Regions from separate parts of the Proteus sp. fly-1089 genome, predicted to be linked through region 1. Evidence: riboswitches for the same ligand, from Rfam matches in the RefSeq annotation. Region 1 holds a riboswitch; each other region holds the start of a gene.

Region 1 (10,398 bases):
AGCAGCGTTGATGGATCTTGAGCAACAAGCTGAAGATCTTCAGAGCGTGAGTTTGGAAATAAGAAGGCCCAAGGCGTATCTAATGTGACGCGCCCCCATAATTCACCATTAATAAAGTTACCAATGCGACCTAAACCTAAGCCAAATGGGATTAAAGGTGCTACAAAATCAGCCACTTGGAAAAATCTACGTTTAGTGCGTTTTGCAAACCAGATCATGGCACAAATCACCCCAATTAAACCACCATGGAACGACATACCGCCATCCCAAACTTTAAAGAGGTAAAGAGGGTCATTTAAAAAGACTGGCAGATTATAGAATAAAACATAACCTAAGCGACCACCGATAAACACACCAACAAAACCGACATAAAGTAATGTTTCAACTTCATTTTTATTCCAACCACTATTCGGTTTTGCGGCTCGTCGATTTGCAAGCCATAAGGCAAAGACAAATCCAACTAAATACATCATACCGTACCAGTGTAATGACACAGGCCCGATAGAAAACATAACGGGATCAATCTCTGGAAATTTAAGGTAGTTTATACTCATTATTCCCTACTTCACTTAATTAATAATTTCTGTGTTTGCTCTTTATAGCCAACACAGAAAAGGCTTATACAAAGGCATGTCAAATACCTCCGCGAATTAATCCACCTAATCCTTGTTTTTCCATAAACTCAGAAGACAATTTTTTGATTTCTGTTGCTGTTTCAGCTTGCAACACTTGTTGCATAAAAGGCTGTAGCACCACAGGATCAAGATGGCGTAATAAGTATTTTACCCTAGGTAAACTACGTCCACTCATGCTTAACTGCCTAAAACCAAGCCCTATTAACAGCAATGCCCCGATAGGTGTTCCTGCCATTTCGCCACAAACACTGATTGGTAACTGGTAATATTGACATTGTGTCGCAATCAAATTCAGTGAACGCAATAATGCAGGATGCAAATTATCATAGAGTGATGCGACATGGGTATTATTACGATCGACTGCAAGCAAGTATTGAGTTAAATCGTTTGTTCCAACAGAAATAAAATCAACCCGATTAGCTAATTGTGACAACATAAATACCAACGAGGGAACTTCAAGCATAATACCTAACGGTGGTGGAGCACATTCACATTTTAACTCTCGACTCACTTCATCACATGCACGTAATAGCAATGTTCTCGCTTCGTCAATTTCATCAATACTTGTCACCATCGGCAACAATATTTTCAAATTTTTAAATTCGAGGTTTGCTTTTAGCATAGCACGAAGCTGAATAAGGAAAATTTCAGGTTGATCGAGTAATATTCTTACTCCTCGCCAACCCAAGCAAGGATTTTCCTCATTAATGGGCATATAAGGAAGTTGTTTATCGGCACCCACATCTAATGCACGTAACACAACGGGTTTATCGGGGAAAAAAGAGAGTATTTCACGGTAGCGGTTTTTTTGTTCATCTTCTGATGGGAAACCGCTTTGTAGCATAAAAGGAATTTCTGTCCGATATAAACCAACACCGTCTATTCCCATGCTAATACGTTGCTCGTATTTAATATTTAATCCTGCATTCAATTGAACGCTAACCGATTCACCATTTTTGAGAACAGCTTGCTGCTCTAGTTGTTCTTCTGCAATCTGACTTAATACGCTCTCTTCATCAATAATCTGTTTATATTCTTGGGCTATAAAAGGCTCTGGTTCAATAAATATCTCGCCACGATAACCATCAAGAATAAGCATGCGATTATGTAAAAGCTCAGGTTGAATATCCGCACCCATAATCGCAGGAATTCCCATTGCTCTAACAAGGATCGCAGAATGTGAGTGTGTTGCACCATCTCGCACAATCACACCTGCAAGTTGTTGTTCAGGTAATTCAGCCAATAAACTTGCGCTTAATTCATCTGCCACCAAAATAAAGCGCTCAGGCCAAATATTGGTTGAACTTACCTCATCATCTAAATGAAATAATAAACGCCGTCCTAATGCTTTTAGATCAGAGGCTCTTTCTCGCATGTAGCCATCTTTCAAGCTAGAAAATTGTGCCGAAACTTTCTCAACAACCACTTTTACAGCCCATTCTGCGACATATCCTTGAGTGATAATCGCTGTCATTTTGTGTTTAAGTTGGGGATCATTAAGTAAATGCGAGTAGAGATCAAAAATGGCAGCACTCTCTTTTTGTGCATTCGCCATAAAACGCTTACTAAAACGGCGACATTCTGCTGTAGCATCTTCTAAAGCCATGGTAAGTCGATTGAGTTCTGCTTTTATATCCAGAGCACTGGCTTTAAATACATTCTCAAGGATAGGTTGCGAGACTTCTTGCCAGCCATACGCCATAACCACGCCCGTAGAAATGGATAATGCTTTAATGCGACTTTGACGATATTGTCCAAAAAGTCCTTTCGTTTGTACTTGCGATAACGTTGCACCTAATTGTGTTGCTAGCGTCACCATAAAAGACTCCTCGCTCTCGTTAAATAAGCGACGCTCTTTTTGTTGAACAACTAAAACACCAAGAAGTTGACGACGATAAACAATAGGCACACCAAGGAAAGCGCGCAGATCGTCTTCTTTTACTTGAGGAAGGTATTTAAAACTAGGGTGCTCACGAATATCCGCAAGATTGATAAGCTCAGAAAGGCGTCCAACTTCACCAACAACGCCTTCATCAAAAGAGAGGCTAACAGCTCGTCCTCTGGGTTTTTTAAGCCCTTTTGTGGCCATTAGATAAAAACAACTACGTTGCTTATCAGCAAGATAAATAGAACACACATCCGTGTGCATTGCCTGACACGTTTCCTTGACTAAGAGTTCAAGCGCTTCTGGAAGTCCTGCTGCCATAGCCACTTTTTCTACAATTTCTCGCAAACGTGTCAGCATAGTGTTATCTAATACCTTTTACGCCGATATCCATACGATGGACGAGGTAAAGACACTTGTTCTTGCAATGGCATGACTACTGGTGCGAACTCTTTCATTACACGACGATAAACATCACGCTTAAAAGAGACGACTTGTCGAACAGGATACCAGTAACTCACCCAACGCCAGCCATCAAATTCTGGCGTTTTGCTTTGTTGAACGTTAATGTCCTTATCATTACTTGTTAACTGCAAAAGGAACCAACGCTGTTTTTGTCCAATACAAACAGGTTTTGTATCCCAACGCACCAAACGTTTCGGTAACTTGTAACGTAACCAGTTACGTGTGGAGGCAAGAATTTTAACATCCTTGCGACTTAACCCAACTTCTTCGAACAACTCTCGGTACATTGCCTGCTCTGGCGATTCTCCAGGATTAATTCCCCCTTGAGGAAACTGCCATGAATGTTGCCCATAGCGACGAGCCCAAAGCACTTGCCCTTGCCGATTACAAATTACAATCCCTACATTCGGGCGGTAGCCATCATCATCGATCACTAGACTACCTCAATAACCAAATTTGAAAGATAACTCATTGTTTCATACTACCCACAAACGGTAAACCTCTATCAACAGACTTTGCACAACGTGTGTATTTATCTACAATGGGAAAGTCTCAACGGGGTGCCTTGTTAGGCTGAGAAAAACCCGTGGAACCTGATCCAGCTAATACTGGCGTAGGGATTTGAGTCAGGATAATGCAATATTTCATGATTTGCGGTCCTCACTCCTCAGATCCTACCTGACTTTTTACTGAGGAACTAAACGTGTTAACTAAATCGCTTCGTTTTACTTTCCTACTGGGTGCACTGGGTGTAATAAGTGCTTTTTCAACACAAGCCCAAGCACAAAAACCGACACTAACTGTTTATACCTATGACTCATTTACCGCAGATTGGGGCCCAGGACCTGCCATTAAAAAAGCATTTGAGCAACAGTGTGATTGTGAATTAAAGCTTGTTGCCCTTTCTGATGGTGTTTCTTTGCTTAATCGATTACGTATGGAAGGTAGCAAAAGTAAAGCTGACATTATTTTAGGTTTAGATAACAATCTGATACACGCGGCTAAAGAAACCGGGCTTTTTGCGCCAAGTAATATCGATACATCAAAACTCGCCTTACCTGAAAAATGGACTGACGATACCTTTGTGCCTTATGATTACGGCTACTTTGCGTTTATTTATGATAAAAACCGTATTGCTAACCCGCCCAAAAGTATGGATGAGCTACTAAATAGCCAAGAAAAGTGGAAAATACTGTATCAAGACCCTCGTACCAGCACACCAGGCTTAGGCTTAATGCTATGGATGCAATCACTTTATCCTGAAAATACCGCCTCTCAATGGAAGAAGTTATCTGAGAAAACCCTTACTGTAACAAAAGGTTGGAGTGAGTCTTATGGCTTATTCTTAAAGGGTGAAGGTGATTTTGTGCTAAGTTATACTTCATCTCCGGGTTATCACATTTTAGCGGATAAAAAAGATAACTATGCGGCAGCTATTTTCTCTGACGGACACTATTTACAAGTCGAGGTTGCTGCAAAACTCAAATCGAGTAAACAACCTGAATTAGCTCAGCAATTTATGCAATTTATGCTAACCCCAGCTTTCCAAGAAACTATTCCCACCACCAATTGGATGTACCCCGTAATAGATATGCCGTTACCCGATGTCTATTCTGTGATGCCTAAACCAGAAAAATCATTGCAATTTGATGCAGATGTTGTCGCTAAAGAGCGTCAAACATGGACGCGTAATTGGCAATCTGCGGTTAGTCGCTAATGGGAAGATGGCTTATCCCGGGGCTATGTGCCTCGGGTTTACTGCTTATTGTGGCTTTATTGTCATTTGGTGCATTATGGTTTAATGCGCCAAGTGGTGAATTATCCTCTATTTTTGCTGATGACTATTTATGGCATGTCGTGCGCTTTGCTTTCTGGCAAGCCTTTTTATCTGCCTTATTTTCAATATTACCTGCCATTTGGCTCGCTAAAGCACTTTATCGACGCCAATTTAAAGGTAGAACACTTTTCTTACGTTTATGTGCCATGAGCCTTGTGTTACCCGTTTTAGTGGCACTTTTTGGTATTTTAACTGTTTATGGAAGAGTCGGTTGGATTGCTCAAATTTGTGAATGGCTGGGGATTAATTACCAATTTACCCCTTATGGTTTACAAGGCATTTTATTGGCACATGTTTTTTTCAATATGCCATTAGCAACCCGAATGCTATTACAAGCTCTCGAAAGTATCTCGCCAGAACAACGCCAATTAGCCTCACAATTAGGCATGAATGGCTGGCAACGTTTTCGCTTTCTAGAATTTCCCTATTTATGGCGACAAATACTTCCCACAGCGTCACTGATTTTTATGCTCTGCTTTGCAAGCTTCGCCACTGTACTAGCGTTAGGTGGAGGCCCAGCGGCAACAACCGTTGAGCTAGCAATTTATCAAGCATTAAGTTATGACTACGATTTGCATAGAGCGGCTCTTTTAGCCCTTATTCAGCTTTTTTGCTGTTTAGGTTTGGTGCTAATTAGTCAAAAACTTAAAGGAACACTCTTTGTCGGAGATAGTCAAAAACAGCATTGGCGTGATCCCAATGATCCCCTCTTTAGCAAAATAACTGATACTCTAATTATTACGCTCGCGATCCTTTTTTTAGTGCCCCCTATTTTAGCGGTGATAACAGATGGTCTTAACAGCGAATTAATACGAGTGATACAACAACCCATACTTTGGCAGGCTTTTACAACATCTCTCATTATAGCGGTTGGTGCGGGTATTGTTTGCGTTGTATTAACAATGATGTTGCTATGGAGTAGCCGAGAACTTCGCCTACGTCACTTTAAAAAAGCGGGGCAGGCTATGGAAATGAGTGGATTGATTATTCTGGCAATGCCGGGCATTGTATTGGCAACAGGCTTTTTCTTGTTATTAAACAATACAACTGGACTCCCTGAATCACCATATATATTAGTGATTTTAACCAACGCATTAATTGCCATTCCTTATGCTTTAAAAGTGCTCGAAAATCCAATGAATGATATTGCTTCACGTTATGGCCTTTTATGCCAATCGCTTAATATTCAGGGTATCAATAGACTTCGTTGGGTAGAGTTACAAGCATTAAGAAAGCCAATTTCACAAGCACTTGCTTTTGCTTGTGTTATTTCTATTGGTGATTTTGGTATTGTTGCTCTATTTGGTAATGAAACATTTAGAACACTTCCTTTCTATCTTTATCAGCAAATTGGGGCTTATCACACGCAAGATGGTGCTGTCACAGCCATGATCTTATTGCTACTTTGCTTCTCTCTTTTTAGCCTAATAGAACGATTGGCAGGAAAATCTCATGATTAAATTAGAGCACCTTGCTTATACCTATGAACACCAACACCTTGTGTTTAATTTAGCGGTAAACACCGGTGAGCGTATCGCCGTATTAGGCCCAAGTGGCGCGGGAAAAAGTACCTTACTCAGTTTAATTGCTGGATTTTTACCTTCAGAAAAAGGAACCCTTTTTCTTAATGGTTGTGATCACACTAAAACCGCACCCGCAAAACGTCCTATCTCTATGTTATTTCAAGATAATAATTTGTTTCCTCATTTAACAGTTAGGCAGAATATTGGCTTGGGATTAGATCCTGGTTTAAAACTCACAGATACACAAAAAGTACTGTTAGAAAACAGAGCCAAGCAAGTTTCTTTAAATGAATATCTTGATCGCTTACCTTCACAATTATCAGGGGGGCAACGCCAACGTGTTGCCATTGCTCGTTGCCTTGTGCGTGAACAACCTATCTTATTGCTCGACGAGCCTTTTTCTGCACTCGACCCCGCTTTACGCATTGAAATGTTGGCTTTGCTAGAACAACTTTGTGAAGAAAAAAAACTAACCTTACTGATGGTTTCACATAGCTTAGAAGATGCTATCAAGATTGCCTCAAGAGCAATTGTGATTGATAACGGAACAATTGTGTATGATGGTAATACACAATCGTTAATAAATGGTGAAGTGGATCAATCACTTATTTTAGGTATTCCCTCTAATTAAACACGACTTAAATTAACTGTATAAATAACCACTACTTTGGCTATAATAAACACATCTTTAGCGAATTTTTTGTGTGTTTTAGGTGCCTATGGTTGACCATACTGAACAAGGTTTTATTCTCACCCGCCACTGGAGCGACACCCCAAAAGGTATTGTCGTCTCCTATTGGTTAGCGACAGAAAATGGACCTCGTAAAGTCACGGTTCCTTTGCAACAAGCTATTGGCTTTGTTGCTCGTCAGCATGAAAATGTTTTACGTTCTCTTGTGAATAAAAACCCTGATATAGAAATTCGCCCTCTCGATTTAAAAGACTTTGAAAGGCAACCTGTTTTTGGCGTCTACTGCAAACAGTACCGACAACTCGTTCAACTAGAACTACAACTCAAAGAGCACCACATACGTCTTTATGAGGCCGATATACGCCCTCATGAACGTTATATGATGGAGCGTTTTATCACCGCACCAATTTGGTTTCGTTATCAACAAAATAATACCGTGACACTAAAACCTGCTCCTGATTATCGTCCTACATTGCGAACAGTATCTTTAGATATTGAAACCAGCGAATTCGGTGAACTTTACTCTATTGGACTTGCGGGTTGTGGCGATAATGTTGTGTTTATGCTGACAGATAATGCCCCAGCAGAAAGTGAACACCTACAGCCTGAAAGCTATCGTTTATGTTATGTCAGTAGCCGTTTACGTCTAATTGAAAAGCTCAATGAATGGATGCAGCATTACGATCCCGATGCCATTATTGGCTGGAATTTAATTCAATTCGATTTACGTATTTTACATACCCATGCTCAGCGTTATGGAGTGAGCTTGTTACTAGGTCGCCAAAACAATCCATTGGAGTGGCGAGAGCATAGCTTTAAAAAAGGACATTTCTTTGCCTCAGCACAAGGTCGCTTAATTATTGACGGTATTGAAGCTCTGAAAATGGCCACATGGAACTTCCCCTCATTTAGCCTAGAGTCAGTCGCGCAAAGTCTATTAGGGGAAGGTAAAGCCATTGATACACCTTATGCCAGAATGGATGAGATTAATCGGCGTTTTAACGAAGATAAGCCTGCGTTAGCCTACTATAACTGGCAAGACTGTGTTTTAGTAAACCGCATTTTTGATGCCACATCTCTTATGGCGTTTTTATTAGAAAGAGCATGTGTCACAGGACTTTCTGTTGATAGAAGTGGAGGCTCCGTAGCCGCGTTTACACACCTTTATCTCCCTTCTATGCATCGCATTGGATATGTTGCCCCTAATCAAGGCGAAAAGCCTGAAGAACATAGCCCCGGTGGCTTTGTTATGGACTCTACTCCCGGTTTATATGATTCAGTCGTTGTGCTTGATTACAAAAGCCTTTATCCCTCAATTATTCGTACTTTTTTAATCGACCCTGTTGGAATGATTGAAGGAACACATCAACCTAATGAAAAACTGTCTATTCCTGGTTTTCGCCAAGCGTGGTTTTCGCGGGAAAAGCACTGTTTACCCACTATTGTGTCGCAAATTTGGCACGAAAGAGATAATGCAAAATTACATAAAAATGCCCCGCTTTCTCAAGCCCTAAAAATTATTATGAATGCTTTTTATGGTGTTTTAGGCTCAGTGGGATGTCGTTTTTTTGATCCTCGTCTGGCGTCTTCAATTACCTTACGTGGCCATGAGATTATGAAAAGAACGCGAGCATTAATTGAAGCTAAAGGTTATCAAGTTATTTATGGTGATACTGACTCTACTTTTGTTTGGCTTAAATCGCCACATACTGAGCAACAAGCACAACAAATTGGGCATCATCTAGTACAAGAGGTTAACCAATGGTGGAAAACTCACCTTTTTGAAACCTATCAACTTGATTGCAAATTAGAGCTAGAGTATGAAACACACTATCGTCGTTTTTTAATGCCAACCGTTCGAGGTATGGAAACAGGCAGTAAAAAGCGTTATGCGGGATTAAGCAATGATAAGATGGTGTTTAAAGGATTAGAAACCGTCAGAACAGATTGGACACCTCTTGCTCAGAAATTTCAACAAGAGCTTTATACTCGTATTTTTCATCAACAACCTTACCAGCAGTTTATTCGTGATTATGTCGCAGATACGCTTGCGGGAAAATATGATGATAGATTAGTGTATCGTAAACGGTTACGTCGAAAATTATCAGAATATCAGCACCACGTTCCCCCTCATGTTAAAGCTGCACGTAAAGCTGACGAATATAATTTATCCCAAAATAGACCTCAACAATATCAGCAAGGCGGTTGGATTAGTTATATAATTACCCTCTTGGGACCTGAACCATTAGAGCACATTACCGCTGCACCTGATTACGAACACTATATCAATAAGCAGTTAATGCCGATTGCAGATGCTATCCTGCCTTTTATACAAGATGATTTTTCAACCTTGTTAAATGGACAATTGACGCTGACATTTTAAGATGTGTCATTTTGCAGGTGACGGTTTGCTTTGCATCTATTAACATAACGCCCCTTTGGTGATAATTAACTTTTCTTGTTTCAAGAACAGGCATTTTTATCCCACAAATTTTAATGACAACACCGCAATACTGCATTCATTAATAATTCCTAAATTATATATTTGAGAGCTGAGTTTATATATATGCCTTTTACTCTTGGTCAACGTTGGATTAGCGATACTGAAAGCGAGCTTGGACTGGGTACTGTTGTGGCAGTTGATGCCCGCATGGTGACCTTACTTTTTCCTGCCTGTGGCGAAAACCGCCTTTACTCCCGTCATGATGCTCCAATAACGCGGGTGATGTTTAATGCGGGAGATACTGTCACCAGTCACGAAGGCTGGAAACTCGCCATCGATAACGTTGTAGAAGATAATGGCCTTCTTATCTATCAAGGTGTACGTTTAGACACCGAAGAGCCTGCGCAATTACGTGAAGTGTTCTTAGATAACAAACTCACTTTTAATAAACCACAAGATCGCCTTTTTGCAGGCCAAATTGATCGTATGGATCGCTTTGCCTTACGCTATCGCGCACGTAAATTCTTAAGCGAACAATTTAAACAAGCACAAAGTGGCTTACGTGGCATTCGTGCAAGCCTGATCCCTCATCAGCTTTACATTGCCAATGAAGTGGGTAAACGTCATAACCCTCGCGTTTTATTAGCGGATGAAGTGGGTCTGGGTAAAACCATTGAAGCGGGTATGATTATCCACCAACAGTTAATGGATGGTCGGGCTGAGCGTGTGTTAATTATCGTGCCTGAAAGCTTACAACATCAGTGGTTAGTTGAAATGTTACGCCGTTTCAATCTGCGTTTTTCACTGTTTGATGATAGCCGTTATAGCGAATCCTTGTTAGATAGCGATAACCCATTTGAAACAGAACAAATGATCATCTGCTCTTTAGATTTTGTGCGTAAAAATAAGCAACGTTTTG
Region 2 (10,398 bases), on a different contig from region 1:
TACCTGCATATTCTGATGATCTTTAAGCCTATAACCACTGGGCCAATAATGACTGCTGCCGAATCACCCTATTCAATCCTTATAGTTGAAGATGAACCCAAGCTTGCTCAATTACTTATTGATTATCTTCAAGCTTCAGGATATCAAACTCACTGGCTAGCAGATGGTGCTGAAGTTAGCCATTGTGTAAAACAACAACATTACGATTTAATATTATTAGATCTGATGTTGCCCGTTAAAGATGGCATTACGATCTGTAAAGAGTTACGTCAGTTTTCTGATATTCCCATCATTATGGTCACAGCCAAAACAGAGGAAGTAGATAGATTGCTTGGACTTGAGATTGGCGCCGATGATTATATTTGCAAACCCTACAGCCCAAGAGAAGTCGTAGCCAGAGTCAAAACTTTATTACGCCGTTTTTATCGACCACAAGATATTGTTCAAAGCGATAAGTTAGTTATCATTGATGAGCAGGCTTATCAAATCCAATATAACAATAAAATTCTCGACTTAACCACAGCTGAATTCCGTCTACTCAAAGCATTAGCGACACAACCCGGAAAAATATTAACTCGTGATCAGCTAATGGATCATCTTTATGATGATTACCGCATTGTGACTGACAGAACCATTGATAGCCATATTAAAAACTTAAGACGTAAACTTGAGCAACTTAACGATCAGATTGAATTTATTCGCTCAATTTATGGCCAAGGGTATCGTTGGGAGACACAAGCTTATCGATTTCGATGATATTTTTTCAGGAATACATTGAACCTCGCTACACTTAAGCGCTAGAATCCTCCCCTTTATGATATACCCCTACCCAATGTGTGGGGGACTGACTTGAAATCAGAACCAGGAAATTAACCATGTTTACACCCGAATTGCTCTCTCCTGCTGGCTCATTAAAAAATATGCGCTATGCATTTGCTTATGGCGCAGACGCCGTTTATGCAGGTCAGCCACGTTATAGCTTACGTGTGCGTAATAATGAGTTTAACCACGAAAACCTTGCCAAAGGTATTCAAGAAGCCCATGAACTAGGTAAACGCTTCTATGTTGTGGTTAATATCGCACCCCATAATGCTAAATTAAAAACCTTTATCCGTGACTTAAAACCCGTCATTGATATGGGTCCTGATGCGCTGATTATGTCTGATCCGGGTTTGATCATGATGGTACGTGAAGCGTTCCCTGAAATGGATATTCACCTTTCAGTACAAGCCAATGCTGTTAACTGGGCAACCGTAAAATTCTGGCGTCAAATGGGATTAACGCGAGTGATCCTGTCTCGTGAGCTCTCTATTGATGAAATTGCTGAAATTCGTAAGCAAGTTCCTGATATGGAATTAGAAGTTTTCGTTCATGGTGCATTATGTATGGCTTACTCAGGCCGTTGCCTGCTATCTGGCTATATCAATAAACGTGATCCGAACCAAGGTACTTGTACTAACGCTTGCCGTTGGGAATATAAAGTCGAAGAAGGCAAAGAAGACGATGTGGGTAATATCGTTGAAAAATACACGCCAATTCCAGTTAAAAACGTTGAGCCTACTTTAGGTGTTGGCGCACCAACAGATAAAGTTTACTTAATTGAAGAAGCAAAACGCCCTGGTGAATATATGACTGCGTTCGAGGATGAACACGGTACTTATATCATGAACTCTAAAGACTTACGCGCGATTGAACACGTTGAGCAATTAACTCAAATGGGTGTACATTCGCTGAAAATTGAAGGTCGTACTAAATCCTTCTATTACTGCGCCCGTACAGCACAAATGTATCGTCGTGCAATTGATGATGCTGTTGCAGGCAAACCATTCGATCCAACGTTGCTAACGACATTAGAAGGCTTAGCACATCGCGGTTATACAGAAGGTTTCTTACGCCGTCATACCCATGATGCGTACCAAACTTATGAATATGGTTATTCTGTCTCTGATACCCAACAATTTGTCGGTGAATTCACCGGTAAACGCGTAAACGGTTTAGCTGAAGTTGATGTTAAAAATAAATTTGTTTTAGGTGATAGCCTAGAATTAATGACACCAACCGGCAATATTCAATTTACCTTAGAAGAATTGTTTAACAAAAAACAGCAACCAACTGATGTTGCACCAGGTAATGGTCACATGGTTTATTTATCTGTTCCTGAAGATGTTGATTTAGATTTCGCACTGCTGATCCGCAACCTACAAGGTACAACAACACGTCAGCCGCATAAGATTGATGCTGTAGAAGTGAAGTAAAGCGTCATAATCTGATTTAAAGTGATCAATTTCAAATACAGATCACATCAATAATGATTTGTTTACCGTATCATCAGTTCCGAAAAATAAAGAACTAGAATGAATACAGTAAGACTAGGAACCACCTCCTTGGCAAATCCAATCTCCCTTGGATTTGCCTTTTCTTTTTTCATCTCCGTTATCAACTCTCCTTTACGTAAACACATTCCCTTTTTCGTTATCATTTGTAAAAAAAATAGTAATTTTCTCGATATCCATTACCTTTAAAAGAGTGATTCAATTAAAGGGATTCATCAATGAGTAAAATTAGTTTGCTGATCATTAATGGAAAAAGCACTAACAACAGCGCATTGAGAAAAGCAGTTTACCAATTACGTAACGAAGGTTTTAACCTCCAAGTAAGAGTAACTTGGGAATCCAGTGATATACGCCGTTTTGTACAAGAAGCTATAGATATACAAGCAGAAACGGTGATTGCAGCAGGAGGAGATGGAACGATTAATAGCGTTGTTTCTGAATTAATTCATCTTTCACCCTCATCTTTACCAACACTGGGCATTATTCCATTAGGCACAGCAAATGATTTTGCCACCAGCGCACAAATCCCTCGTGATATGGAAAATGCACTTAATTTAGCAGTTAAAGGTCGAGCTGTTCCCATTGATGTTATCTCAGTGAACAAGACGCACTATTTTATCAATATGGCATCAGGCGGTTTTGGAACCAAAATCACAACCGAGACTCCTGAGGCATTAAAATCAGCATTAGGTGGAGCTGCCTATTTTATTAATGGTCTTTTAAGTATCGACTCTTTAAAAGCTGATTATTGCACTATTGAAGCTGAAAATTTCCATTGGGAAGGCGAGTCTCTTATTCTAGCTATCGGTAATGGCCGCCAAGCTGGTGGCGGACAGAAATTATGCTCTGAAGCCTTAATTAATGACAATAAACTCAATATCACCATTGTTGAAGCTCACGAACTTCTCCCCTCTATTTTAAACAGCATGTTTGATAGCAAGAAAAATGACAAGATAATTGAGCGAGAAAGTCGCTGGGTAAACATTAGTGCTTCTCATGAAATGGTGTTTAATTTAGATGGAGAACCCCTTTTAGGGAATAAATTTGAATTTATTGTGTTACCTGAAGCGATCCACTGCCGGTTACCGCCTCAATGTGACTTGTTATCTTAATGTAGATAAATGACAATCACTCTCATCTCATCATGAACTGGAGTATGTAATGACTGATATAGTAAGTTTGTTAGGTGCTGATGCAAAATCATTATTAGACCATCGTTGCCAAACCATCCCGAGCGAAAATCTCTACCTGCCAGGTTCTGACTTTGTTGATCGTGTAATGATTGATAATAATCGCCCTAATAGCGTGTTACGTTCAATGCAAACCCTGTTTAATCACGGGCGTTTAGCGGGAACGGGTTATCTGTCTATTCTACCTGTTGACCAAGGTGTTGAGCACTCAGCGGCGGCCTCTTTCGCAGCAAACCCTCTCTATTTTGATCCAAAAAATATTGTTGAGTTGGCGATTGAAGCAGGTTGTAACTGTGTTGCCTCTACTTATGGTGTTCTTGCTTCTGTTTCTCGTCGCTATGCACACAAAATTCCTTTTCTTGTGAAATTAAACCACAATGAAACCTTAAGCTACCCAGCGCAATATGACCAAACTCTGTATGCCAGTGTAGAACAAGCGTTTGAAATGGGTGCTGTTGCAGTGGGTGCGACCATTTACTTTGGTTCACAAGAAAGCCGTCGCCAAATTGAAGAAATTTCAATGGCCTTTGAACGTGCTCATGAATTGGGTATGGTCACTGTATTATGGGCTTATTTACGCAACCCAGCGTTCAAAAAAGATGGTGTAGATTACCATGCAAGTGCAGATTTAACGGGGCAGGCAAACCATTTAGCGGCGACTATTGGTGCTGATATCGTTAAACAAAAAATGGCTGAAAATAACGGTGGCTTTAAAGCGATTGGTTTTGGTCATACTGATGAGCGCGTTTACACGAAACTCACGACTGAAAACCCAATTGATTTAGTTCGCTACCAATTAGCAAACTGCTATATGGGGCGCGCAGGATTAATTAACTCTGGTGGGGCTTCTGGTAATAATGACCTTGAAGATGCGGTCCGCACCGCTGTTATTAATAAACGTGCTGGTGGTATGGGATTGATCTTAGGTCGTAAAGCGTTCAAAAAATCAATGAAAGATGGCGTTGCCCTGATTAATGCAGTACAAGATGTTTATTTGGATAAATCTGTCACTATTGCTTAATTGCTTAACTGATAGATTTGACGATAAAGCCCCTTTTATTGAGGGGCTTTTAGTATCACCACCAGCGATGAAAATGGTGCACTGGGCCAAAACCTTGCCCAACCTCTAAACTATCCGCATGTTCTAGCGCTTGTTGTAAATAGGCTTTTGCTTGCTCAACACAAGTTTGCCAATTAGAGACTTGAGGACGAATAGCGGCTAAAGCGGCTGAAAGCGTGCATCCTGTACCGTGGGTATTTTTCGTATTAACGCGTTTTGAGGTAAATCGCCACTCGCCATCTTGAGTAAATAACCAATCAGGGCTTTCATCTTCTGTTAAATGCCCTCCTTTCATTAACACGGCTTTGCATCCTTGCTTTAGCAATGCATAACCTTGTTGCTTCATCGTTATTTCATCTTGAGCGACTTCACAACCTAGCAGTGCAGCTGCTTCGGGTAAATTAGGAGTGATCAAATCTACCAACGGTAAAAGCTGACGGATCATTTTATTAACCGCATCAGGCTGTAATAGAGGATCGCCACTTTTTGCAATCATAACCGTATCAAGTACAACAAAAGGAATGGCATATTGTTGAAGCTTGTCGCAAACCACATCAATAATTGAGGCATTAGAGAGCATGCCAATTTTGGCACTATCAATTCGAACATCAGACAAGACAGCATCTAATTGAGCTGCAACAAAATCAGGGGATAAATCATAGACACTACGGACACCACAGGTATTTTGGGCAACCAGTGCCGTCATTACGGTTGTGCCATATACACCCAGTGCGGAAAATGTTTTCAGATCGGCCTGAATACCTGCACCACCACTAGGATCGGTGCCTGCGATAGACAATGCATTGAATCTCACTGATTAACTCCTCCTTTCACCAGTTACAGAAAAGTCGGGCTCTGTTAATCAGCAGAGTTACCTTGACTTCCCTACGCTGGCATTATCCAGATCAGGTTATACGGGTTCATCTCAGCCATAAGGCGCCCCGAGCCAAAGCCTGTAAATTCAGGCGATAAGGAGTATCGCATGCTCAAGATAAAGATGCTAGTTTGATAGCTCATCTCGAGCTATAGATTCTCTATTGTTGAGATTTGTGATTCAGTAAGATAAATCAGCTAAGGTTGTATATAATAAATACTAAGCCGATGGCTTCTATTGCATTACACATCAATTTAAGGAATATATTTCAGATATATTTAAATAATAAGAATAAAATAAATTATTTTGTTCATTTTAACGACAATCGATATATTATCTGCTAGATGAGGTATTTATAATGCATTTTTGGACAATCACACAATGCGGAGGGGCTAAATGAAAAATGAACCATCGCAACAGAATAATGGACAATCAATGCCTTATCTTATTCCTGATGCAGATTTTAATGTAAAGTTGAAAATTCACTCTAGAAATATTGATCATACAAAAGAATTCCTTGAAAAAGGTGTGGAAGACTTTGTATTACCAGAATATAGCATCCCTAATGGGTATCGTTTTGTTAAATCTTTAAAACGCAATCAATATCGTTTAATTTCAACTACCAATGCACCTGAAACAGTTTATCTTGTAGAACTTATTTTTCGCAAAGACATTATATTTAGCAAAACAACATGTACCCAAGTTAAAGTATGGCGAACTGTTTCTGAAGAACATGATATTGCGACAAGATATCTCCCTAGACACTTCTTTAGTTATTTACTTAAAACATACAACATTGTTGTTTCTGATGAAGAGCAAACCGGTGCAGGTAAGCGTTTTTGGGAAACAATGATTGATTGGGCTTTTACTGCTCACCTTAATGTTTATATTTCAGATGGAACAGAAGAAAACCGCCTTCTAACAGTAGTGAAAGATACTGATGATCTTTATGAAAACTGGGACGCTTTCTGCTGGGGTAAGGATCGTGATACTCATACTCACCGGCTCCTTGTTATTAGCCAAGAAAAATTATCTCAATAAATGCTTTCTTCACGTTGAGAGTGTGTAAGCAACAATTCTTTAATTTGCACTCTCTCAACATAGGATTATCTGTATAAAAAACAAACTACACTCCTGTTGTTAACGCTTAAAACTAAACGTTTTATAAACCAACCTCTGTTTTTTTCTTTTTTTATTTAACTCTTCTTATTCGTTACTCTATTATCCGCTGGAAATTAATCTCTTTTTATAACCTAATGTTATTGATATTAAATTTATCTCAATATTTTCATTAAGTCATAAAAATAGCTATTTTATGGGATTTTGCTGTTGAAAATAACCAACCTAAAATTATTTCTCTTTAACCTTATTTATCAGCTATTTATTAGCAATCTAATAAAAACTTAATTTTAAATTAAAAACAATACGTTACCATTAAAAGATAACAATATTGAATGCCTCAAACAAACACATTCATAAATACAACAAACTTGTTTATTTTCTTTATAACCGATTCTTATCCCTTAAGATTTTAGTTAAGAAGTAAAGTTTCAGATACCTCTTATCTTAAATACTTGTCGATTAAATAACACTATTAGTAACGTTTATTTGTCATCACCAGAATCATAGCAATGCCGTACTCGGAGTTATATTATGTTTTCAACCTATTTTCACCCTAGCGTATTAGCAACTACGTTGTTTTCGCTTGCGTTAACAACAACTGCTTCCGCTTCTGAAAATAATTCAATCCCACATCAGATTATTACTACAGAAAATCATCAAACTACCAATAATGTATCTCAATCTAATAGCGAAGAGAGTTATTGGGGGAAATTCAAACGTAATATCAATCAAACTTGGGATAACGACCAATATAACTACTATTTACCTGTTTGGACTTGGCATAACCGTTTTACTTACGATAAAGAAAAAACGGATCGCTATAACGAAACCCCTTGGGGTTTTGGTATGGGGAAATATCGTTATGACAGTGATGGTGATTGGCATTCTCTTTATGCAATGGCATTTATGGACTCAAATAACCGTGTACAACCTATTATGGGCTATGGTTTTGAGAAAATGTGGTATCCCGGTGATAAAGACGGTTTCCGAATGGGCGCAGGATTTACACTAAGTATTACTGCTCGCCATGAATATAACTATATTCCTATGCCACTGCCTTTACCGTTAGTGTCTGTTGGTTATGGGCACCTTTCACTACAAGCAACGTATGTACCTGGTACTTATAACAATGGTAACGTGTTATTTGCTTGGTTACGTTGGCAGTAACTGCTTATTTTTGCCTATCAGAATAAGTGTGAACAATAAAAATATAGAGCATAAAAAAACGCATCATTGAGATGCGTTTTTTGTTCAATAAAGTAACTCAACCAATCTGTAGTAACTTAAATATCTTGACTTGCTTGAGCATTATCTGGCGTTTTCTTCATACGAGAAATCTTAAATCCAACCCACAAGAACGCAATCCAGAATGGCATTAAAATCACCGAAATATTCACTTGTGGCATAAATAAGATAATCACTAAAATCATGCATAAGAAAGCCAGGCAGATATAGTTACCATATGGATACCAAAGTGCTTTAAAGAAAGGCTCTACACCCTCTTTTGTTTTTGCAGCTCTGAATTTTAAATTCGCTAAACAGATCATAATCCAGTTAAGCACTAACGTAGTAACAACCAATGCCATTAATAGCTCTAACGCCTGATCAGGTAATAAGTAGTTAACTAAAATACCTAATGAAGTCGCAATTGCTGACAATAGTAACGACACTACCGGTACACCACGTTTATTAATACGAGAAAGTGCATGTGGCGCATTACCTTGTTTTGCCAAACCATAAAGCATACGACTATTAGAATAAACACCGCTGTTATAAACAGATAATGCAGCTGTTAATACCACAGCATTTAAAATATTTGCGATTAAGAAATTATCCAAATTATGGAAAATCAGTACAAATGGGCTTTCACCTTTCACTACTTGAGTCCAAGGATAAAGTGACAGTAGCACCAACAATGAACCGATATAGAAAATTAAAATACGATAAACAACTTGGTTAGTCGCTTTCGGGATGCTTACTTTTGGATTTTCAGCTTCAGCTGCCGTGATCCCCACTAGCTCAAGTCCACCAAAAGAGAACATGACAATTGCTAATGCCGACATAAAGCCCGTAAAACCATGAGGAAAGAAACCTAATTCCCATAAATTACTTACAGAAGCTTGAGGCCCACCATTGCCGCTTGCCAGCAAGTAGCTCCCGAATAAAATCATACCAACAATTGCTAATACTTTAATAATGGCAAACCAAAACTCGGTTTCACCATACATTTTAACGTTAATCAAATTGATTAAGTTGATTGCCACAAAGAAGATAGCAACGGAAACCCAAACAGGGATATCAGGCAACCAATAGTTAATGTATTTTCCTGCTGCAGTTAATTCTGCCATACCAACAAGGATAAACATCACCCAGTAATTCCAACCAGATAAGAAGCCGGCAAAAGGGCTCCAATATTTATTGGCAAAGTGACTAAACGAACCCGCAACTGGTTCTTCGGCAACCATTTCGCCCAATTGGCGCATGATCATAAACGCAATAAAACCACCAATAGCATATCCTAGTATTACTGATGGGCCCGTCATATTAATGGTTTGCGCTATACCAAGAAACAGACCAGCGCCGACAGCACCACCCAGCGCAATAAGCTGGATATGTCGATTTTTCAGACCGCGCTTAAGTTCTGTCTGTTGCGACTCTCTCGCCATACATCCTCTTCTTTTATTATTTTATCAACTTAACGTGTAAACTAATATTTACGATTTTGTTTATTTCAAGCCCCCATTAAAACACTAATCTGACTTGAATAACAAATACATTTTATGCTAGGCGAAAAATAATAAGAAAAGCGACTTTTTAGCTATGTTTGGAGGGGAATAATGTGGTAAACCGACAAAGGCCTTGCTGAAAGTCTTCTCCGCGATCGCAAAAGTTGTCTAAAGCCATAAGATAGAGACCAAAGCTAATGGCTAATGCAATAATTAAACTAATAATTATTTTCTTTGCGTTCAATTTAAAATCCTTTAAATACATTTTGTTAGTATGATTAATAACATTATAAGCATTCGCTTAAATACGATAACAACACAGAGAGTTGTTGTTATAAAATTCGCAATCAATTATCTCTATGAGTGAATTTAGCATAACTTTCATTATGAAAGATAAACGCTTCCTCGACAAAATTGAGATAATTTGCACTATTTTTCTATAAATTGTCGGCGAAATGAACACTTTTTATTTTTATTACACATTTTGCCAACGATAAGAAATAGCTATCCATTAATATGGATTTCTCTGTCTGCCACTTTTTGTATAAGATTAGGGAGTTAATTTTGATTTTTACCTTAACTTCATTGATAGAATGGAACTGTAATGCCACAAGATAATCATCTCGCATTGGTTTGCGCGCTAAGTAAATGGATTGAGGAGCATTTAGGCCGTGTTATCCATCTTGAAGAGTTGGCGGCTTATTCTGGGTATTCTCTTTGGCACATGCAGAAAATCTTTAAAGAAGTCACAGGCACCTCTTTAGGAAAGTATATTCGTCAACGTAGATTGGCTGGCGCTATCCATTTATTACGTACAAGTGAACGTTCTATCTTTGATATCGCCCTCGATTTTGGCTTTGGTTCGCAGTCTCACTTTACTTACATGTTCCGTAAAGAGTATGGCATTACGCCTTTCGACTTTCGGCAAAATCAAGAGATCGTATTAGAAACCAAACAACCCTTACATTTACAATCACCTTGTTGTGATTAACCCTTCTATTTATGTGACATTATACAGATAGCCTTTAATGTCACATAAATAATACTCTAACTATGTGATGATAGACCGCTTCGCCCTTCCTTTATCATGATT
Region 3 (10,398 bases), on a different contig from region 1:
GCCAAAATACGAAAAGCACAGATCAATTGAACTAATTCCGCTTCACTCATTACTGATGCGGGACTTAGTCCACCAGCACAAGGGCGTAAACGAGGAAAAGAGATTGAATAGCGACTTTTCCAATAGCGTTTTTGTAAAAATAAGAGATGCTCTGCCACCATATAACAATCGCTACGCCACTGGCTTGAAAGACCAATCAATGCACCTAAACCAATTTTATCAATTCCAGCTTGTCCTAATCTATCTGGCGTTTGTAATCGCCAATGAAAGTCTTGTTTTTTGCCCTTTAGGTGATGAAGCTGATAAGTGGGTTCATGATAGGTTTCTTGATAAACCATGACACCATCAATACCGAGTGTTTTTAATTCGGCATATTCTTCTGTTGCAAGAGGTTGAACTTCCATCATTAATGAACTGAAATTTTCTCGAATAAGGGGGATATATTGGCGAAAATAATCCATACCCACTTTTCTTTGATGCTCACCAGTTACTAATAGCAGGCTATCAAACCCTAATTGGCGGATGCTATTACATTCGGCAATGATCTCACTTTCATTTAATGTTTTACGTTTAATGGCATTACTCATTGAAAAACCACAATAAGTACAATCATTAGCACATAAATTAGAAAGGTAAAGTGGAACATACAACCCCACAACATTGCCGAAACGTTGTCGCGTGAGTTGTTGAGCACGTTGTGCCATTGGTTCTAAATAGTATCTACCTGCTGGCGAAATGAGTGCCATGAAATCATCAAGCGTGAGAGTGTGACGATTTAATGCGACTTCAACATCTGCATGGGTTTTACTATTGAGTCTTAATGTAATGTCATCCCAATTCAGGTGTTGCCAATAATCAGAAAAAGTGTCCATTAGAACGCCCCTAAATATTGGGTTAATGGACTAGAAGCTTGTGCATGTGTATTGGTAGTTGCTAATCCTGAGTTTCTAGCGAGCTCGCCAGCATCCAGCGCTGTTTTAAATGCTTGGGCCATTAAAATTGGATTTTTAGAGACTGCAATAGCCGTATTAACTAATACCGCGTCTGCACCTAACTCTAAAGCTTCAAGAGCATGACTTGGTGCGCCAATACCTGCATCAACAACAACAGGAATAGAGGCTTGTTCGACGATAATTCGTAGAAAATCACGAGTTTGTAAGCCTTGATTAGAGCCAATAGGAGAGCCCAAAGGCATTACTGCAGCGCAACCAACGTCTTCTAAACGACGACATAAAACAGGATCAGCACTGCAGTAGGGTAAAACAACAAAACCTTCTTTCACAAGAATGTCAGCAGCTTTAAGAGTTTCAATAGGATCAGGTAATAAATATTTAGTATCAGGATGAATTTCTAATTTAACCCAATTTGTACCAAAAGCCTCTTTAGCTAATCGCGCTGCAAAAATCGCTTCTTGTGCTGTTTTTGCCCCGGATGTGTTGGGTAATAATTTTACGCCTAATGACTTGAGTGGCGCGATTAAATCATCATGTCCCTTTTTTAAATCGACTCGTTTCATTGCCATTGTTACAAGTTGGCTGCCCGAAGCCTTAATGGCTTCTGTCATTAGCGTTGGTGTTGCAAATTTTCCTGTGCCTGTAAAAAGTCTAGATGTGAATGTGGTATCAGCAATTTTTAACATATCAGCCCCCCGCAATTGCTTGAAAGAGAAGAATAGTATCGCCATCGTTAATAAAATGTGTTTCCCAATTTTCACGAGGAACAATGGTTTCATTGATGGCGAGTGCCACACCTATAGGTGGCTGTTCTAACTGAATAAGGAGCTGGCTAATAGTGACAGGCATATCCAGAGAATATTGTTCGTCATTTACGGTAATGTTCATGCTAACCCTCGACAAACAGGACATGTTGTTGATGATGTTAAGCGTAAAGTGCTCCAATTTTGTTTTCTACCATCGAAAAGGCGTAGTTTTCCACTTAGAGAGCTAGGTAAATCAGAGAGTAACTTAATAGCTTCAAGTGCCTGAAGTGTGCCAATAACACCCACAACAGGGCCTAGAATTCCGGCTGTTTTACAATTTCGTTGTGGTTCAGTTTCATCAGGATAAAGACAGTGATAACAACCATGAATAAAAGGAGGTTCAAACACCATAAGTTGGCCACTAAACCCTACGGCACTACCACTAATAAGTGGAATTTGTTGTGCAACACACGCACGATTAATGGCTTGGCGTGTAGGCATGTTATCTGTGCAATCTAAAACTAAATCAACTTCTTTAACTAATTTAAGTAATGAATCATCATTAATACGTTGTTTATAAGAAGTCACTTTTATATCCGGATTTAAGGCGAGCAAAGCCTGCTTTGCAACCTCTGATTTCGCATCAGGGATATCTTGAGTGCGATAAAGAATTTGGCGCTGTAGATTAGAAATATGTAATTCATCATCATCAACTAAAATAAGCTCACCAATACCTGCCCCCGCGAGATACATTGATGCTGGAGAACCTAACCCACCAAGCCCGACAATCAGTACCTTTGCTTGTTGAAGTTTGTTTTGGCCCTCGATACCAATATCTTCTAACATCACTTGTCGGCTATAACGCATAAAATCATTATCATTTAGCATGACGATTTTCCTTCAACTAATTCTAATAATTTACGAGTTACTTTTTGCCAATCAGATGCTTTTGTTATTGCACTGACTAAAGCAACACTCCCCACGCCTGTTGCAACCACATCAGAGACTCTCTCTAGCGAGATCCCACCAATAGCAACAGTGGGAAAATCAGGTGTCTGTTCTACTTGATGTTTGAGCGCCTTCAAACCTTGAGGTTTAGATGGCATATCTTTCGTTGTGGTTGGAAATATATGCCCTAATGCGATGTAAGATGGGTGTAACATCTTCGCTCTTTGTAGTTCCGCCTCGTCGTGAGTAGAAATACCCAGTCGTAATCCGGCTTGTTTAATGGCATCAAGATCAGCAACATCGAGATCTTCTTGACCAAGATGAACACCATAAGCCTGATGATTAATGGCGAGTTGCCAATAATCATTGATAAACAGTCTTGCGTGATATTGTTTACCTAGTTTTATTGCTTCGATGATCTCTTTTTCAACGTCTTTTGGCTGTTTATCTTTTATACGCAATTGAAGAGTGGTAACACCTGTTTTTAATAGGCGTTCTATCCATTCAATAGAATCAACAACGGGGTAAAGCCCAAGTTTTTTTTCTGTGGATGCAAAAGGTGTATTAGAGGATTTGTTCATTTTCAGTCACCTCAATACGAGCGATTTCGGCGCTGTGGTATAGCTCATTCCCATGCTCTTTAAAGGCCTGAGACATTTGTTCCATACCTGCCGCATAATCACGTACTTCTTGCGTTATCTTCATTGAACAGAATTTAGGACCACACATTGAGCAAAAGTGAGCCACTTTTCCTGATGCTTGAGGAAGGGTTTCATCGTGATATTGGCGTGCTGTTTCAGGATCAAGCGCTAAATTGAATTGATCTTCCCATCTAAATTCAAAACGCGCTTTTGACATAGCATTATCACGGATTTGAGCACCAGGATGCCCTTTGGCTAAATCGGCAGCATGAGCCGCAATTTTATAAGTAATTAAGCCTTGTTTTACATCGTCTTTATTTGGTAAGCCTAGGTGTTCTTTCGGGGTGACATAACAGAGCATAGCACAACCAAACCAGCCAATCATTGCTGCACCAATACCTGAAGTAAAATGATCGTAACCCGGTGCAATATCTGTTGTGAGAGGGCCTAATGTATAAAAGGGAGCTTCATGACAATGCTCTAGCTCTTCTGTCATATTGCGACGTATCATCTGCATTGGAACGTGACCGGGGCCTTCAATCATGACTTGCACGTCATATTCCCATGCGATTTTTGTTAGTTCACCTAAAGTATGTAACTCAGCAAATTGTGCTTCATCGTTTGCATCTTGGATAGAGCCAGGTCTTAGCCCATCGCCCAATGAAAGGGAAACATCATAAGCGGTACAAATTTCGCAGATTTCACGGAAATGTTCGTAGAGGAAATTTTCTTTGTGATGTGATAAACACCATTTCGCCATTATCGAACCACCACGAGAGACAATACCCGTTAGGCGTTTTGCGGTCATCGGAACATAACGTAACAATACACCTGCATGAATAGTAAAGTAATCAACACCTTGCTCTGCTTGCTCAAGTAAAGTATCGCGGAACATTTCCCAAGTGAGATCTTCTGCAATACCGTTAACTTTCTCAAGTGCTTGATAGATTGGAACTGTGCCGATAGGAACAGGGCTATTGCGAATGATCCACTCACGCGTTTCATGAATGTAACGGCCTGTTGAGAGATCCATTACGGTATCTGCCCCCCAACGTGTAGACCAAATTAGCTTTTCAACTTCTTCTTCAATTGAAGACGTTACAGAAGAATTTCCGATATTGGCATTCACTTTCACTAAGAAATTACGACCAATAATCATCGGCTCTGATTCTGGGTGGTTAATATTGGCGGGAATAATGGCTCGACCAGCTGCAACTTCTTGGCGTACAAATTCAGGAGTAATATTGTCAGGGAGATGAGCACCAAAGCTAAAGCCTGCATGTTGTTGGCGTAATACTTTGCTTCGAATACGTTCACGGCCCATATTTTCACGAATAGCAATAAACTCCATTTCAGGTGTGATAATACCTTTTCGAGCATAATGCAATTGCGTCACACTTTTACTCTTTAGGGCTTTTTTAGGGTTGGGTTTTAACGGAAAACGTAGATGCTCTAATCCGGCATCAGAAAGGCGTTGTTGTGTGAAATCAGAGCTTAAGAGTGAAAGTGCTTCAGTATCATTACGCTCATCAATCCATGATTGGCGAATTTTTTTTAATCCAAGATTAACGTCGAGTTGAGAAGCTGGATCGCCATAAGGGCCAGAAGTGTCATATACCGGAACAGGTTCATTATCTTCAAAAATAGGGTTTTCTTTTGATCCACCTATTAATGTTTTATCAAGCTGGATCTCACGCATTGGTACTTGAATATTGGTACGAGAGCCTTCAAGGTAAATACGTTTTGAATTGGGAAAGCTAACTCCTTGAATAGTACTAATAAACTCCTGAGCAGCATCTCGCTGTGCTTTTCTTGGACGCTGTTTATTGGCGGTTGGCGTAATATCTTTAATAGATAAAGTTTGATTTTTGGACATAGCATTTCCTAATAAATATCATGCAGGCTGTAGCCTGTTGGGTGAATATTGAGAAAAATGCTTGTCTGGAGGTCGCAGGGAGTATCGACAGATAGGCGTATAAAAAACATACGGGATGAAGCTATCAAAAGGTCGAATCACTCTTGTTCCCTTCGCGGGTATTAACCCGATCAGGTTCCGCGGATCCCGAATTAACGGTCTCAGCCTGTGTTTATAATAGCCTTATAAACACTAGGCACTCCGACAAGAAGAAGTCCAGTATATGAAAGATTTTGAAAACTACAAGTCCGACATGGGTTATTTATTTAAATCCCAATGTTGCTGTTTCCAGTTTTTCATTTGTGAAATTTGAGCTAATTGTTGATCTGGATTGATAACTGTGACGTTATCAGCTTGATAACACAATGGGAGGTCATTAATAGAGTCAGTGTAGAAATAAATATAAGTATTATTAATATTATTAGCTTCTTTCCACCGATTTAGATGATCAACCTTTCCTTCTCGAAATGTAGGTATACCTTCAATATATCCAGTGTAATAATTATCTTTAATTTGCATATCAATGCCCATTGAAATATCTGCATTGAGTTGTTTTGCGATAGCATGAACGAGAAAAGACATTGTTGCTGAAATAATTATAACAGGAATATTTTGCTGTCGATATTGTGTAATTATTGACATTCCTTCAGGGTAAAGTAATGGCTGAATTTTTGTTTTAGTAAAGTCATTAACCCAATGATTTATTTTGTTTATATTATGATGTTTAAAGTAAGATAAATGTTGATAAAGATATTGATTTATATCCAGATTTTCAGCGTAATAATCAGCAATCATCTGTTCATCTAGTTTTAGGAAATGAGGATCGGTGACTATTTTTTTATCCCATAAATAACGTGTCCATAAACGACTAGAATCATCTGCTAAAAGCGTTTCATCTAAATCAAAAATCGCAATTTTATTTTTGGTTTTATCTGTCATTTTAGCATTCCTTTATTATAAGTAAAACTTATGAAAATCCTTTTTGAATGTTAATAAATTAGAGAGAATAATCATAATACATTGAGTGGGTCTTACTAAAGAGAGTATCCTTAATTCTATATCATTATTTTGGATAGATTTATCATTATGCATTTATATACGTTAGCGGGATCAGAGAAAGGCTGGTGGACAGTCAGCCTTGGTGGGCGAGTGTGGTTACCTAAAGGTGAACTCCCTTTTGGTTTTGCAAAGGATTGGGATTTAGTTGGTCAACAGGCCAAAATTGTTGGTGAGTGGCAGGGTGAAACTGTTTGGCTTATTCATGGAAAAATGGATAACGACATGTGTTCGCCGAGGCTTATCGCCTCACAAGATGAGAATTTATTTAAACTCGTGGGTCGCGGTGTTCAGTTAGCAGAGTTTTATCGTTCTCATCGTTTTTGTGGTTATTGTGGTTCTAAAATGCGCCATAGTGAGAGCGAATGGGCTTGTTTATGCGATAACTGCCATGAACGCTATTACCCACAAATTGCCCCTTGTATTATTGTAGGTATTCGGCATGAAGATAAGATTTTACTCGCACATCATGTTAGGCATAAACATTCCCCTCTTTATACTGTGCTCGCTGGTTTTGTGGAGGTTGGTGAAACCTTAGAAGAAGCCGTCGCTCGCGAAGTGTTTGAAGAAAGCAATATTCGTATTCGTAATATTCGTTACGTATCATCTCAACCTTGGCCATTCCCTCATTCTTTAATGATGGGTTTTTTGGCTGATTATGATGGAGGAGAGTTGCGCCATGATCCTTCAGAATTAACCAGTGCGGCTTGGTATCGTTACGATCAGCTACCACAGATCCCACCTCCAGATACTATTGCGCGACGCTTGATAGAAGATACGATAGCGAATATTAGACAAGATAAAGAAAAGAACTAAATAAAGGCGTTGTCAGCCAACAGTTATTTTTCCAGCATGTTACAATGCATGCTATTTTGCGGCCCTATTACTGTTAATGGAGTTAGTCATGAGTGAGTTGAAAAACGACCGCTATTTACGTGCGCTGTTGCGCCAACCTGTTGATGTCACCCCAGTTTGGATGATGCGTCAGGCAGGCAGATATCTTCCTGAATATAAGGAAACACGGGCACAGGCGGGGGATTTCATCTCATTGTGCAAAAATACAGAATTGGCATGCGAAGTGACATTACAGCCTTTAAGACGCTTCCCTTTAGATGCCGCTATTTTATTTTCTGATATTTTAACTATTCCTGATGCAATGGGACTAGGCCTTTACTTTGAAACTGGTGAAGGACCTCGTTTTAAGTCCCCAATAACTAGCCTTACCGATATTCAAAAGCTACCAATTCCTGATCCTGAAGACGAACTTGGCTATGTAATGAATGCAGTACGTGCGATTCGTCGTGCATTGCAAGGCAGTGTGCCATTAATCGGTTTTTCGGGAAGTCCTTGGACGTTAGCAACCTATATGGTAGAAGGTGGAAGTAGTAAGGCCTTCACAAAAATAAAAAAAATGATGTATGCAGAGCCTCAAGCACTACATCTATTACTGGATAAACTCGCAGATAGCGTTATCCTTTATCTGAATGCTCAAATTAAAGCGGGTGCACAATCTATCATGATCTTTGATACATGGGGTGGTGTACTAACAGGGCGTGATTACCAACTTTTTTCATTACACTACATGCATAAGATTGTTGATGGTCTTATTCGCGAATACGATGGAAGAAAAGTTCCTGTAACCTTATTTACCAAAGGTGGCGGTCGTTGGTTAGAAGCAATGGCAGCAACAGGTTGTGATGCATTAGGATTAGATTGGACGATAGATATCGAAGATGCACGTCGTCGAGTAGGGGATAAAGTCGCCTTACAAGGTAATATGGATCCTTCTATGCTGTATGCGCCGCCAGCCAGAATAGAGCAAGAGGTCGAAACTATTCTTGCTGGGTTTGGTAAAGGTAACGGTCATGTTTTTAATCTTGGGCACGGTATTCATCAAGATGTTCCACCAGAGCATGCTGGTGCATTTATTGATGCGGTTCACCGTTTATCGAAGCCTTATCATCAGGATAATGATTAATACCTCACAATTGCGTCAGGAGCAGACAGAAAAAGCTCAACAAATTATTTTGACAGACCAATTTACAATGCCTACTTATATTGCTGGCGCTGATGTTGGTTTTGAAGATGGTGGCGCAGTTACTCGCGCCGCCATCGTGATAATGCATTACCCTTCTTTTGAAATTCTTGAATACCAAATCGCGCGAATACCTACAAATCTTCCTTACATCCCAGGTTTACTTTCATTTAGAGAGTGCCCAGCATTACTGTCTGCTTGGCAATTAATCAAACAGAAACCTTCTCTTATTTTTGTCGATGGGCAAGGTATTGCTCATCCTAGAAGGCTCGGTGTTGCCAGTCATTTTGGTTTATTAGTGGACACGCCTACTATTGGCGTAGCAAAAAGTCGTTTATGTGGTACTGATCGAGCGGTTAATGAAGAGATGGGAAGCCATGAGCCATTAATGGATAAGAATGAGCAAATAGGATGGATTTATCGCAGTAAGAAAAAATGCAAACCCCTGTATATTTCTCCGGGTCATAAAGTGAGTATGGAAGGCGCTTTGCAGTGGGTTGAGTTGTGTATGAAAGGGTATCGATTGCCAGAACCAACGCGTTGGGCTGATGGTATTGCTTCAAATAGGCGATTATTTGAGCAGTTGAATAAGAATAAGCTCTAAATGACCGGGAAATATGTGGATATTTTTAATTTTCAGGTAAACTGCGCCTAAGTTAAGAAAATGAGTAATCACGAATGTTGAAGAACCCAATCCATTTACGTTTAGAAAAGCTAGAAGCTTGGCAACACCTGACGTTTATGGCGTGCCTGTGTGAGCGAATGTACCCAAATTATCAGGTATTTTGTCGCGAAACAGGATTTGCTGATCCAACGCTTTATCGCCGTATTCTCGATCTGGTTTGGGAAACTTTAACGGTGAAAGATGCAAAAGTGAATTTTGATTCTCAATTAGAGAAATTAGAAGAAGCTATTCCTGACGCATCTCAATTTGATATTTACGGTGTCTATCCAGCGATTGATGCCTGTGTCGCCTTGAGTGAAGTTGTTCACTCCCGTTTAAGTGGTGAATCGCTAAGTCATGCTATTGAAGTCAGCAAATTATCAGTAGGGACGGTTGCTTCACTTGAAATGACACAAGCAGAAAGAGAAATGAGCGAAGAAGAGCTAAGATCACTGCCTGTTGTTATTGAAGAATTCGATATCCAATGGGAAATTTACCGCCTACTTGTAGAGTGTGAAGAAAGAGATATCGAGCTGATTAAAGGTCTACGTGCAGACCTTCGTGAAGCAGGAATGAGCAATATCGGTATAGAATTAACGCACTAAATCAGAAAAACGTGATTTAGTGCTTGAAAAGCGACGTTTAAAGACTTCACATCACCCCCGTGTATGTTCTACATTGGGTACGAAAAGAAGTGGCTCAGGTGTTTTACTTAATTCATCTTCTTAAAAAGATAAGTTAAGTTTTTTCACCAGATGTTTTTCAAACGATAAAACATACTTTAAGGACTATTTTATGAACAAAGCTGAATTAACCGAATCAGTTGCTGAAAAAGCGGATCTGACAAAAACTCAGGCAAAAGCTGCTATTGAAGCGTTTATCGACTCAGTAACAGGAGCTCTGAAAGAAGGCGATTCTGTACAGTTAGTTGGTTTCGGTACATTCAAGGTAAATCACCGTGCTGAGCGTACTGGTCGTAACCCTCAAACTGGTAAAGAAATTAAAATTGCAGCAGCTAATGTTCCTGCATTTACTGCCGGTAAAGCACTGAAAGACGCAGTAAAATAATTCCTTTGAACGGAATGAACAATAGAGGGGGATTTACTCCCCTTTTGTTGAAACGACAGGGGCTGTTAGCAATAGGATCAGCTTTTTTGCTCAGCGCCTGCTCCTCGACAGTACAACTCCCAGAATTTTCTGCAACAGGATATATTGCAGACGAAGGTGTTGTGCGACTCTGGCGTTTAAATAATAAAATATCAGAGCCTCAAGTGATCATGAGCGTTTATAGCTTTTATAAAAAGCCAGAAACAATCATCACATTCTATGAGTATCGCCAAAATAAGCTTTGGCAAGTCCGCTCTGAAGTGGTCAATCAAAATGATCCCTCATCTTGGCACCTTCGTTTAAATAAACGTGATGAAGTCATTTTCATGCAAC

What was found. Region 1 has a riboswitch for thiamine pyrophosphate ahead of thiB (thiamine ABC transporter substrate binding subunit). Riboswitches for the same ligand answer to the same signal wherever they lie in the genome.
Region 2: linked by a shared signal. The riboswitch ahead of thiD (bifunctional hydroxymethylpyrimidine kinase/phosphomethylpyrimidine kinase) and the one ahead of thiB (thiamine ABC transporter substrate binding subunit) in region 1 are both predicted to bind thiamine pyrophosphate.
Region 3: linked by a shared signal. The riboswitch ahead of thiC (phosphomethylpyrimidine synthase ThiC) and the one ahead of thiB (thiamine ABC transporter substrate binding subunit) in region 1 are both predicted to bind thiamine pyrophosphate.

What each region holds. Positions count from the first base shown of each region.
Region 1 covers NZ_JBEETS010000009.1:94,071-104,468, reverse strand. Annotated here, with positions in the region: gene lgt (prolipoprotein diacylglyceryl transferase) at 1-554, opposite strand, end outside; gene ptsP (phosphoenolpyruvate--protein phosphotransferase) at 634-2,880, opposite strand; gene rppH (RNA pyrophosphohydrolase) at 2,889-3,419, opposite strand; TPP riboswitch at 3,532-3,623, shown strand; gene thiB (thiamine ABC transporter substrate binding subunit) at 3,689-4,702, shown strand; gene thiP (thiamine/thiamine pyrophosphate ABC transporter permease ThiP) at 4,702-6,282, shown strand; gene thiQ (thiamine ABC transporter ATP-binding protein ThiQ) at 6,275-6,976, shown strand; gene ABN080_RS16730 (DNA polymerase II) at 7,065-9,419, shown strand; gene rapA (RNA polymerase-associated protein RapA) at 9,603-10,398, shown strand, end outside.
Region 2 covers NZ_JBEETS010000001.1:1,127,002-1,137,399, forward strand. Annotated here, with positions in the region: gene baeS (envelope stress sensor histidine kinase BaeS) at 1-26, shown strand, start outside; gene baeR (envelope stress response regulator BaeR) at 49-756, shown strand; gene trhP (prephenate-dependent tRNA uridine(34) hydroxylase TrhP) at 876-2,255, shown strand; gene yegS (lipid kinase YegS) at 2,552-3,445, shown strand; gene fbaB (class I fructose-bisphosphate aldolase) at 3,495-4,544, shown strand; gene thiD (bifunctional hydroxymethylpyrimidine kinase/phosphomethylpyrimidine kinase) at 4,600-5,397, opposite strand; TPP riboswitch at 5,449-5,537, opposite strand; gene ABN080_RS05260 (hypothetical protein) at 5,854-6,498, shown strand; gene pagP (lipid IV(A) palmitoyltransferase PagP) at 7,111-7,746, shown strand; gene ABN080_RS05270 (amino acid permease) at 7,863-9,245, opposite strand; gene mgrB (PhoP/PhoQ regulatory lipoprotein MgrB) at 9,394-9,570, opposite strand; gene ABN080_RS05280 (helix-turn-helix domain-containing protein) at 9,910-10,296, shown strand.
Region 3 covers NZ_JBEETS010000011.1:15,678-26,075, forward strand. Annotated here, with positions in the region: gene thiH (2-iminoacetate synthase ThiH) at 1-872, opposite strand, end outside; gene ABN080_RS17735 (thiazole synthase) at 872-1,639, opposite strand; gene thiS (sulfur carrier protein ThiS) at 1,641-1,841, opposite strand; gene ABN080_RS17745 (HesA/MoeB/ThiF family protein) at 1,838-2,587, opposite strand; gene thiE (thiamine phosphate synthase) at 2,581-3,228, opposite strand; gene thiC (phosphomethylpyrimidine synthase ThiC) at 3,212-5,164, opposite strand; TPP riboswitch at 5,295-5,417, opposite strand; gene ABN080_RS17760 (HAD family hydrolase) at 5,462-6,142, opposite strand; gene nudC (NAD(+) diphosphatase) at 6,290-7,075, shown strand; gene hemE (uroporphyrinogen decarboxylase) at 7,164-8,237, shown strand; gene nfi (deoxyribonuclease V) at 8,230-8,898, shown strand; gene ABN080_RS17780 (YjaG family protein) at 8,973-9,563, shown strand; gene hbs (non-specific DNA-binding protein Hbs) at 9,754-10,026, shown strand; gene ABN080_RS17790 (DUF1481 domain-containing protein) at 10,071-10,398, shown strand, end outside.